One region of the Peribacillus sp. NPDC076916 genome, then DNA from elsewhere that is predicted to be linked to it. Evidence: predicted binding sites of a transcription regulator. Region 1 holds the regulator's gene; each other region holds the start of a gene.
The links. Region 1 encodes LexA, which represses DNA repair genes until DNA is damaged. Its sites were predicted from a motif close to CGAACATATGTTCG; they were not measured.
Positions count from the first base shown of each region.

Region 2: a site for LexA is predicted at 1,697-1,710, ahead of addB (helicase-exonuclease AddAB subunit AddB). Genes of this name have one in related genera too.
Region 3: a site for LexA is predicted at 1,848-1,861, ahead of ACQKFG_RS06115 (DNA polymerase thumb domain-containing protein). Genes of this name have one in related genera too.

Region 1 covers NZ_JBNNIU010000009.1:40,726-43,922, forward strand. Annotated here, with positions in the region: gene ACQKFG_RS21075 (YneB family resolvase-like protein) at 1-610, opposite strand, end outside; gene yneA (cell division suppressor protein YneA) at 630-941, opposite strand; gene lexA (transcriptional repressor LexA) at 1,097-1,720, shown strand; gene ACQKFG_RS21090 (glucosaminidase domain-containing protein) at 1,981-2,262, opposite strand; gene ACQKFG_RS21095 (hypothetical protein) at 2,636-2,923, shown strand.
Region 2 covers NZ_JBNNIU010000001.1:566,885-570,081, reverse strand. Annotated here, with positions in the region: gene ACQKFG_RS02855 (hypothetical protein) at 1-146, opposite strand, end outside; gene ACQKFG_RS02850 (TVP38/TMEM64 family protein) at 437-1,051, shown strand; gene lepB (signal peptidase I) at 1,085-1,648, shown strand; gene addB (helicase-exonuclease AddAB subunit AddB) at 1,839-3,197, shown strand, end outside.
Region 3 covers NZ_JBNNIU010000002.1:230,106-233,302, reverse strand. Annotated here, with positions in the region: gene ACQKFG_RS06120 (YolD-like family protein) at 173-505, opposite strand; gene ACQKFG_RS06115 (DNA polymerase thumb domain-containing protein) at 534-1,793, opposite strand; gene ACQKFG_RS06110 (C40 family peptidase) at 2,205-2,864, shown strand; gene ACQKFG_RS06105 (DUF3221 domain-containing protein) at 2,945-3,197, opposite strand, start outside.

The DNA.
Region 1 (3,197 bases):
TGTTCACTGTAGCCTTAGATACATTGTATCCAAAGCCCCTCAAAGTTGCTGCGATCTCTGCAAATGTCAATCCATTGGCCCGAAGTTTAATGATTTCTTCTATAGGAATCTCCTTACGGTCCCTTCCGGTGGAATTCCTTTGATTCTGAAGGTTTTTTTGAGGTCGATACCCCTTTTCAACGGCCCTTATCATCCCGCGCTTTATTTTTAGATTATGTAGTTTCCTTTGATATTCTTCTACAATTCCGACAATCTGGATGACCATCGCATCCGAATCCGATAGCTCAAGTTCGCCATCGTGTGAGAGCGTATAAATTTTCACATCTTCTTTAAGGATGACATGGAAAAGGGCTATTTTGGCATTCCCTCTTCCCAGCCTCGTTTCGTCCTGGATTAATAGTACTTCAGCTTCTTTGGTTTTAAATAGTTCGAGCATGTCAAAAATGCCATCCCTATTCAACTCATAACCACTAGCCTGTTCTTTTATTATGGAAATGACTTCAACATCCATCTTTTCTGCCAATTTGACTAATTCATCTTCCTGCCTTGCCAATGATGTTTCCTGTGACTCTTTTTCTGTGCTGACCCTACAATAGATTACCGCTTTCATAATACCCTACCTTCACTGCTTACTGGTCACTGGCCAAATTCTGGACAAGTTCTTCCCCTTTAACCGGTATGACGATGACTTGACCAGGTTTAATCGAATCTGCCCTTACTCCATTATGCTCTTCTATCCAACCAATGAATTCTTTTTTTGTCAAATTTGCTTCTTCATATTCTTCGGCAATTCCCCATAGGGTGTCACCTTCACTTACTTCTATAGAAAGGAAATCATTTTTTTGATCATTGTTCAATGTACAAGAGAATAAAATTGAAAAGATAAATACTGATCCCGCTAATAGAATCGTATAAATATAATTTTTGTATAATTTTTTCATAAATATCCCTCCAAAGCGAATGTTCGTTCGTATGTTATGACCAAATTATAATACGAACGTTTGTTTCAGTCAACAACAAAATTCGAACTTATGTTTGTATAGAGTTGGGGGCCATGCTATAATATAGCAAAGAACATTGGGGAAGAGGTGCACTAATGACTAAACTATCAAAACGGCAGCAAGATATTCTTGATTTCATTAAAGAAGAGGTTCGCCAAAAAGGGTATCCACCTTCCGTACGGGAGATTGGCGAAGCAGTGGGACTTGCATCAAGTTCAACAGTACACGGACATTTATCCCGCCTGGAAAGTAAAGGCCTGATCAGACGTGACCCAACCAAGCCAAGGGCCATTGAAATAATGAATTCGGAGGAAGCGAACAATATTCCAAAAGCCAATGTCGTGAACGTTCCGTTACTTGGAAAAGTAACAGCGGGCATGCCTATAACGGCCATCGAGAACATAGAAGAATACTTTCCGCTTCCCGAAAGCATGGTTCCGCATGATGATCATGTATTCATGTTGGAAATCATGGGTGAAAGTATGATCGAAGCTGGAATTCATGATGGAGACTATGTCATCGTGAAACAACAAAGCAATGCCAATAATGGAGATATCGTCGTGGCCATGACGGAAGATGATGAAGCCACTGTAAAACGATTCTTTAAGGAACCGGATTACATAAGGCTTCAGCCCGAGAACTCAAATATGGAACCAATTATTTTACGAGATGTTTCGATACTTGGAAAAGTAATAGGCTTATATAGACAAATACACTAAAAGCGCTAACCGCGCTTTTTTTTTGTTTGTTTAATTTATGTCCCGAATTCTCTCAATATGCATATGGAAGAGTAGGTTTTAATATATTTTTTAATAGAATCTATTCTCATGTGAATATTACATCTTTTGGAAAGAAACTCATTCAAAAAAAGGAGAGTGTTGAAATACCGTTGCCAGTTAAAAATTCCATTTCATTCTTAATATTTGGTTCACTTTAATAAGGTAAAGATCGCCCAAGCCATTTCACTATTGAATCTGTACTATTGTAGAACATATGCTTTACAAGAGCAGAGACTGAATCCCTTTTTTTGACAATTAAGACTTCCATTCCATGACGTCCCGTTTACGTATAGATTGGCAAGATCTCGAAGACTTTCTTCCCAAGATGGGTATTTCCTGAATTTGTTCCATACTTGAACGGGTACAGCGGTGAGGTATTCGATTGTTTGGATAATGTCAGACTCGCCCTTAAAGTCACCTTTTGTACCGAATATATTTTTTCCTTGACTTGCTAATAAGCTTGTCCCATATCCACTCTCCAAGCAAGCTTATGCAATAACAACAATGGTAAAATATTAATTCCTTTTGAATTTTCTGGGCATAAGGAGCATTCTCCTTAATAAATGTTTCCTTGCTCATTAGATCTTCGCATTAATAGACGTTTTTTACTGTTTATCTTCATTGTCGGCTCTTTCCGAGTTGTTTTAAACCATTCCCGCGGCCAACCAGAAAAAGCCGTCAATCCATATAATTATATGGATTGACGGCTTTAAAATTGAACTCTGAAAATCTTCAAAACCTGGTTGCATAACCTTTTATATATTAGTTTTAAATATGAATTTTTTTATTATAGTATAAAGCCTTGATAAAAAGTAAAAATTAATTTTGAAAACTTCTATTTAAGGTGGTGAAATTATGGACTTCCCAACCATCCATACAAACTTTTGGGATGCAGTAATAGCCATTCCTATCATCATGATTCTTACTCAACTAATTAAGGTCATGTTTCATATTCGCCCAAAATTCATCCCTACCATCGCTTTGGGTCTTGGCTTGTTCATTTCCATTTTCATCAGTCATCGTCATCACTTGGTTGCAGGGATTTTCATGGGCTGGTTTTATGGCTATGCAAGCATTGGCAATTATGCTGCACTTAAAACAGGTATTTTGTCTTATAGAGAATCTTATCAAAAGACAGATTAAACCCGTTGTCTCGTTTCAATTCATCAATCTCTTGTATTGCCACGAGCCCGAGTGGCTTCTATCCCCATCGAACATCCGTTAAATTAAAATCTAAATTAACAATTACGACCTTAACTTTGGCTGAATCACAAAAACTCTCATGTTAACCATACCATTATACATTACCCACAAAATACCTTTTCAATTAACAAAAGGTATTAATTGGTAAAAAGGAAGTTCGGAATGCACTTATCCCGAACTATGATTTTTAATAAAAAACTGAATGTTCTTTTAG
Region 2 (3,197 bases), on a different contig from region 1:
TGTTCGACTAGCTCCGAATAGGGCCTTTTTAATTTAAATGGACTAATTTCGATGACCTTGAGATCCCGGTTTAAGACTGTTATAACCATAGGGAGGTAGATGGCTCTTTCAATCATATTACGGTCATCTTCTGGAATGCGGGTCATCATGACCGCTCCTTTCTAATAGCACGGCTTTTAATATTAGTATGTATACCATGCAGAAAAAAGAACATTTGTTCTGTTTTTTTATCCTAATGTATTTTCAGTGTATATGCAAGTGGTTTTGATAAATCTAGAAATATTCGTTAACAAGATTATGTTTTCCGGAGTTAGGGAAAGTATGAAGGTATATGGGTAATAATTCTTGCAATTTCAGGGGAAAGTGATATATCTAAAATAAACAGTTTTTAATAAGTTTATGCTGCTTTGATAGCAGCATGTCGAGGGAGATAATTATGGATTTGGTTACTATACGCGAGTGGTTTACACTTGATCATATATCTGCACTTATTCAGCAATATCGCTCATTCGGTCCAATTCCTGGGATCTTACTGCCGATGCTGGAAGCTTTTTTGCCCTTTTTGCCTTTAGTGGTGTTCGTGCTAGCTAACGCAACGGCTTTTGGTCTCTGGTGGGGGTTTTTATTTTCTTGGATTGGGGCGGTAGCGGGCTCTTATTTGATCTTTTGGATTATTAGAAGATATGGTCAAATGAGATTTTTCCGATTTTTGCAAAAGCATAAACAGGTGCAGAGGTTGATGGTTTGGGTGGAAAGCCATGGATTCGGTCCTTTGTTCATATTGCTCTGCTTCCCTTTTACACCTTCAGCCATCGTTAATATCGTGGCAGGACTTTCAAAAGTCAGTCCCTTGCAATATGGACTTGCAGTAGTGGGAGGGAAAGCGGTGATGATCTTTACGATCAGCTTCGTAGGTTACGATCTAGTATCCTTAATTCATAAACCTGTGCGTACGATCATTATCGGGATCGTCATCTTTATCCTATGGTATGTGGGGAAAAGACTTGAAGTCCGATTAAATAAAAGCATGAAGAGGGAAGAAGGACAATAAATTAGTATATAAATGCAGTAGGGGTTGAACTAGATGGAAAAAACAAACAAGAATTCTTTATCCGATTGGATAAAACCAGCGATGATAGCTTTTGTTATTTACATCTTGATCCGTACATTTCTCTTTTCAAGCTATGATGTTGAAGGGAAGTCGATGCAGCCGACCCTAGAAGATGGAAATAAACTTGTCGTGAATAAAATCAATTACCATATTCATGATATCAACCGTTTTGACATTATTGTTTTTCATGCGAACTCACAAGAAGATTATGTTAAGCGAGTTATAGGGATTGCAGGTGACCAAATTCGTTATAAAGATGATTGGCTATACGTAAATGGTGAGAAAGTGGATGAGCCTTATCTTCAGAAATTCAAGGAAGGTTTCCCGGGACAGGATTTTACGGGTGATTTTACATTAAAAGAATTGACGGATGTTACCAAAGTTCCCGAGGGCAAGCTTTTTGTCATGGGTGATAATCGTCTTGAAAGTGCTGACAGCCGTCACTTTGGTTATATACCGGTTGAAAATGTTGTCGGTAAAGTGGATGTTCGATATTGGCCGGTGAAAGAATTCAATTATAAATTTACAGGTGAATGATCGTGGAAGCCCAAAAATTATGTGGGCTTTTTCTTTTGGGGAAAAACGCGAACGTACGATTGGTGTTTTTTCAGGGGAAACGTTAAAATAATAGAAAGTAAATCTAATTGGAAACAGAAACCTAGTCATGTTTACTAAAGTATTTCTGGTATGATGGATCTAGATATTATGTTGTAAGGGGGAAAAAGAGATGTCACTCCGTTTTTTACTGGGAAGATCGGGTGCAGGGAAAACTTCGAATATATTGGACGAAATTCGCTCCAAATTGGCAGAAGATCCCGAAGGAAATCCAATTATCTACCTCGTTCCTGATCAGATGACGTTTCTATCTGAATATAAATTAATTAAAACACCAGGCCTTGCCGGAATGATCCGGACACAGGTTTTTAGTTTTAGCAGGCTTGCTTGGCGCGTTCTTCAGGAGACCGGGGGGATGAGCCGGCTGCATTTGGACAGCGTTGGCGTTAATATGTTGATACGGAAGATCATGGATGATAAAAAGGAAGAATTAAAGATGTTTCGTCGTTCTGCTGATAAGCAGGGGTTCATTGCACAGATGGAGCTAATGCTGGCTGAGTTCAAGCAGTATTGCATCCAACCTGATGACATTCAAAACTATTTGGCCGAAACCTCACAGGCCGGCAGCGGCATTCAGGATAAACTGCATGATCTTGAATTGGTCTATCAGGCTTTTGAGGATGAAATGGTTAACAAATATTTAGATTCTGAAGACTACTTCACTTTGCTGATCGAGAAAATGGCGGATTCTTCCTATATAAGGGATGCGGATATATATATCGATGGTTTTTATAGTTTGACTCCCCAGGAATTATTGATTGTGGAAGAAATGATCAAGCTGTGCAGGAGTGTAACGATCTCGCTGACGTTAGATCAGCCCTATAGACATTACGCTCCGGATGATTTGCAGTTGTTCAGGCAAACGGGAAATCTATATCATCACCTTTATCAGGCTGGGTTGAGGAATGGCATACCGATTTCAGAAGATCGGATCTTAGAAGGAACTGAAAGATTTGGAAAGAGCCAGGGACTGAATCATCTGGAAACTTATTTTGCCATTAGACCTGCCAAAGCGTTAGATCAGCCGCCTGATGTAACGATCGCCCAGGCAGTTAACCGCAGAGCCGAGATTGAAGGAGTTGCCCGGGACATCTTGTCGCTGGTCAGACAGAAACAGCACCGTTTCAGTGATATTGCGATTTTAGTCCGGAATGGAGAAGCGTACGCAGATATTTTACAGACCGTTTTTCGGGATTATCAAATTCCCTTGTTCGTCGATTCCAAACGGACGATGCTGAATCATCCTCTGATTGAGCTGATTCGTTCCACTTTGGAGATCATCAATGGCTATTGGCGTTATGAGCCGGTATTTCGTGCGATCAAGACGGAGCTTCTATTTCCGCTGCAAAATAACCACGATAGAATGCGCGAACAGGTAGATAAGCTGGAAAACTATGTGCTGGCCCGTGGCATTAAAGGAAGCAGGTGGACGTCCAAAGAACGTTGGACCTACCGGCGCTTCCGCGGACTG
Region 3 (3,197 bases), on a different contig from region 1:
ATTATAAACGATAAAAACGCTTCTGTTAAAGAAACTGCCTGCTTCCTTTTGCAAGATCAGCCACACGAACACCGTGCTAGCAAATGCCGATTCTCTTACGCATCGTAATCCCTTTCATCACGATGCCGTTTCGAAAATGAAAGGCTGTCCCTTGGAACAGCCTTTCCGCTCATCATTCCGTTATCCTTACATCCGCTATATCGGAAAGCCTGATATAGTGAACCTGCTGAAATCGATCAACGATATGAAGTTTTTGGGTGGGTTCATTATAATAATGGATCCTGCCGATTAACAGCTGATACCGGTTTCCTTCATAATGTGCAATCGTAACATCCTTTCTTTCCTCCATCGCTTCCCCCATTACAGCATTCATTTCTTCCAGTTGCTGCTCATCCAGGATGCGCTTCGTTTCATAGCCATCCTCCACCACCCAATCCCGCAGCATCTTCACATGCTCCGGTAACATCATCGATGTCCATTTGATACGGCCGCGATCACGAATCATTCTTTTCCCACCCTTCAAAAAGTCACCCCTACGCCTTATGCCCACCAAGCAGCCTGCTTCGGTAAACGGCTGTACCCGCTTCCGTATACGAAACCGCACGCAATAACGATTTGGCTCCATATTTATGGCGAATTCGATCAACCGTGTAACTCAATTCCCGCTTCTTCCAGCGCGAAGCATCGAATAAAGTCAGCTGCATTTCGTTATCATCCACAATATTCGAGAGTCTGACCTCTATGCTCCGAACCGTTTTTTGCCTATAGTTCTCATGAAAAAGCTCCAGACAAACTTTATATAACTCCATCGTAATGTTGGTCGGCTCGCTAATCGAACGCGAACGATGGAAACCCCCGCCAAACTCATCCTTGCTGTAACCAATGCTTAGGCTCACCGTTCTTCCTGCCTTGCGATGGGTGCGTGCCCTTCTTCCAACTTCTTCGCAAATTTCCAGCATGACCTGCTTCACCTCATGCTCCTCCTTATAATCCCGCAGCAGGATTTGGCTTTTGCCGAAGCTTACCTGCCCTTCGATGATCGCTGCCCCCATATCGGATAAATCTATTCCCCACGCATGGTGGTAAAGCTGATTGCCCATAATCCCAAACTTCGCTTCAAGTAATTCAAGATCATAATTGGCAAGCTGCCCAACCGTAAATATCCCCATTCCATGAAGGGTTTTTTCAACGCGCCTGCCGATCCCCCACATTTCACGAAGCGGGGAAATCGGCCAAAGTTTGCTTGGCACATCCTCATACTTCCATTCGGCAATCCCTTTATGTTTGGCATCCAAATCAAGGCAAAGTTTTGCCATAAGCATGTTCGGTCCAATTCCAATTGCACAAGGGAGCTGTAATTCGCGTTCGATTTCATCCTTTATCTTTTCAGCTATCATCCGGGCATCTCCCCATAAAGAAGCGGCACCATCGACTTTCACAAAACTTTCGTCCACACTATATACGTGAATCGCTTCTTTGGGCACATAACGGTTGAACAAGCGGGTGATTTCCGTCGAAACCCTTAAATAGGTCGCCATTTTAGGTTCAACGACGACAATCCTCGGATCATTCGGGATCTCAAACATCCGCGACCCTGTCTTTATGCCAAATTCCTTCTTCATTTTTGGAGAAGCCGCGAGCACAATGCTCCCTGTCCTCTTCAAATCACCAACCACCGCCAGATAACAATCAAGCGGGTCCAGACCAAGCATGACTGCTGAACAGCTTGCATAAAAACTTTTCATATCGATACACATAATTGATTGTTTCGGCATCGTCCCATAATCCATCATTTCTTCACCCTAATAAGAATATACGTTCGCTTTTATTATATTCATAACTTTAACCGAATATACGTTCTTATTCAATGGAAGTTTTCATACAAATTTCTACTTTTTATTGTAATTTCCTTGAAAAATATAATTGACACTAAAAATGGATAAAATACCAAATTTAAACTCCGTATCCAAATTGTTTTTTTAAAAGAGAATCAATTAGTAGCTTGATTAATTTTTAATGAATCCATATACTCAGTTTTTTGAAATTCAAACACCCTTTTCAATAGACTTTCGTCCATTTATCATTTAGTCTTACTGCTCATTTTTTGTAATGAAACTGTAACCAAAATTATGTCTAATTGTCATAATGGTATTGTAGGATAATATTGTTAAGAATTATAGAGAGATAGAGAGGAAATGAAAATTATGAAGAAATGGATCGCTTCAGCTGCTGTTGCATCTGCCATGATGCTAACCCCACTGCAAGCCTCTGCAAATATTGGAGATCAAACCCTCAGACCCGGAATGACACATAGCGATGTCAAACAACTACAACAACTTTTAAAAACCAAAGGGTATTTCACATATACAGGTTCACTGACTACATATTACGGCACCTATTCTACATCTGCAGTAAAAAAATTCCAGAAAGCCAAGGGATTAACTGCCGATGGAATTGCCGGCCGGGGCACATTTAATGCGCTTGGTGTTTATAATGTCAATAATACAAGCCTGATAAGCTATGCAAAAACCTTAATCGGCAAACCTTACAAATGGGGCGGGACGACACCGACTGGATTCGACTGCTCAGGCTTCGTCTATTATGTATTCCAGAAATCGCAAGGAATTACCTTACCGCGTACAACATCATTACTCTATTCCAATACAGGTTTAAAAGTATCTTCACCAGCTAAGGGTGATCTTGTATTCTTTGATACTTCTTCTGGAAGAACAGGTGTATCCCATGTTGGAATATATATCGGAAATGGTCAATTCATTAGTGCTACGTCTTCTAAAGGAGTAACCATCACGGATATGGATAATACTTATTGGAAACCAAAATATTTAGGTGCGAAAACTTTATAAAATCAGGACAAGAGCTCATCCTTGTGAGTGAAATCCAATAAAACAACCGGACAGATTCCAAGTGATTCAGTCCGGTTGTTTTATTTTATATATAATATTTCATCCGTTAAATCCTCTACTGTCACCATGAATGAAGAGTCTAAGTTAGAACGATTCATCATTTCGATATTATAAACATGCTCCGAGGGTAAATGGACGACTTCGAGAACCATGAATCGCTGACTTTCCGCTTTGCTGACATGATTGAGGGCAGCAGTGACTGCCCTTTGTTCAGCTAAGCTTTTTTCATCCGTCAAAACAAGAATCAATTCCGCTTCCGCTTTCCCAGGAAAT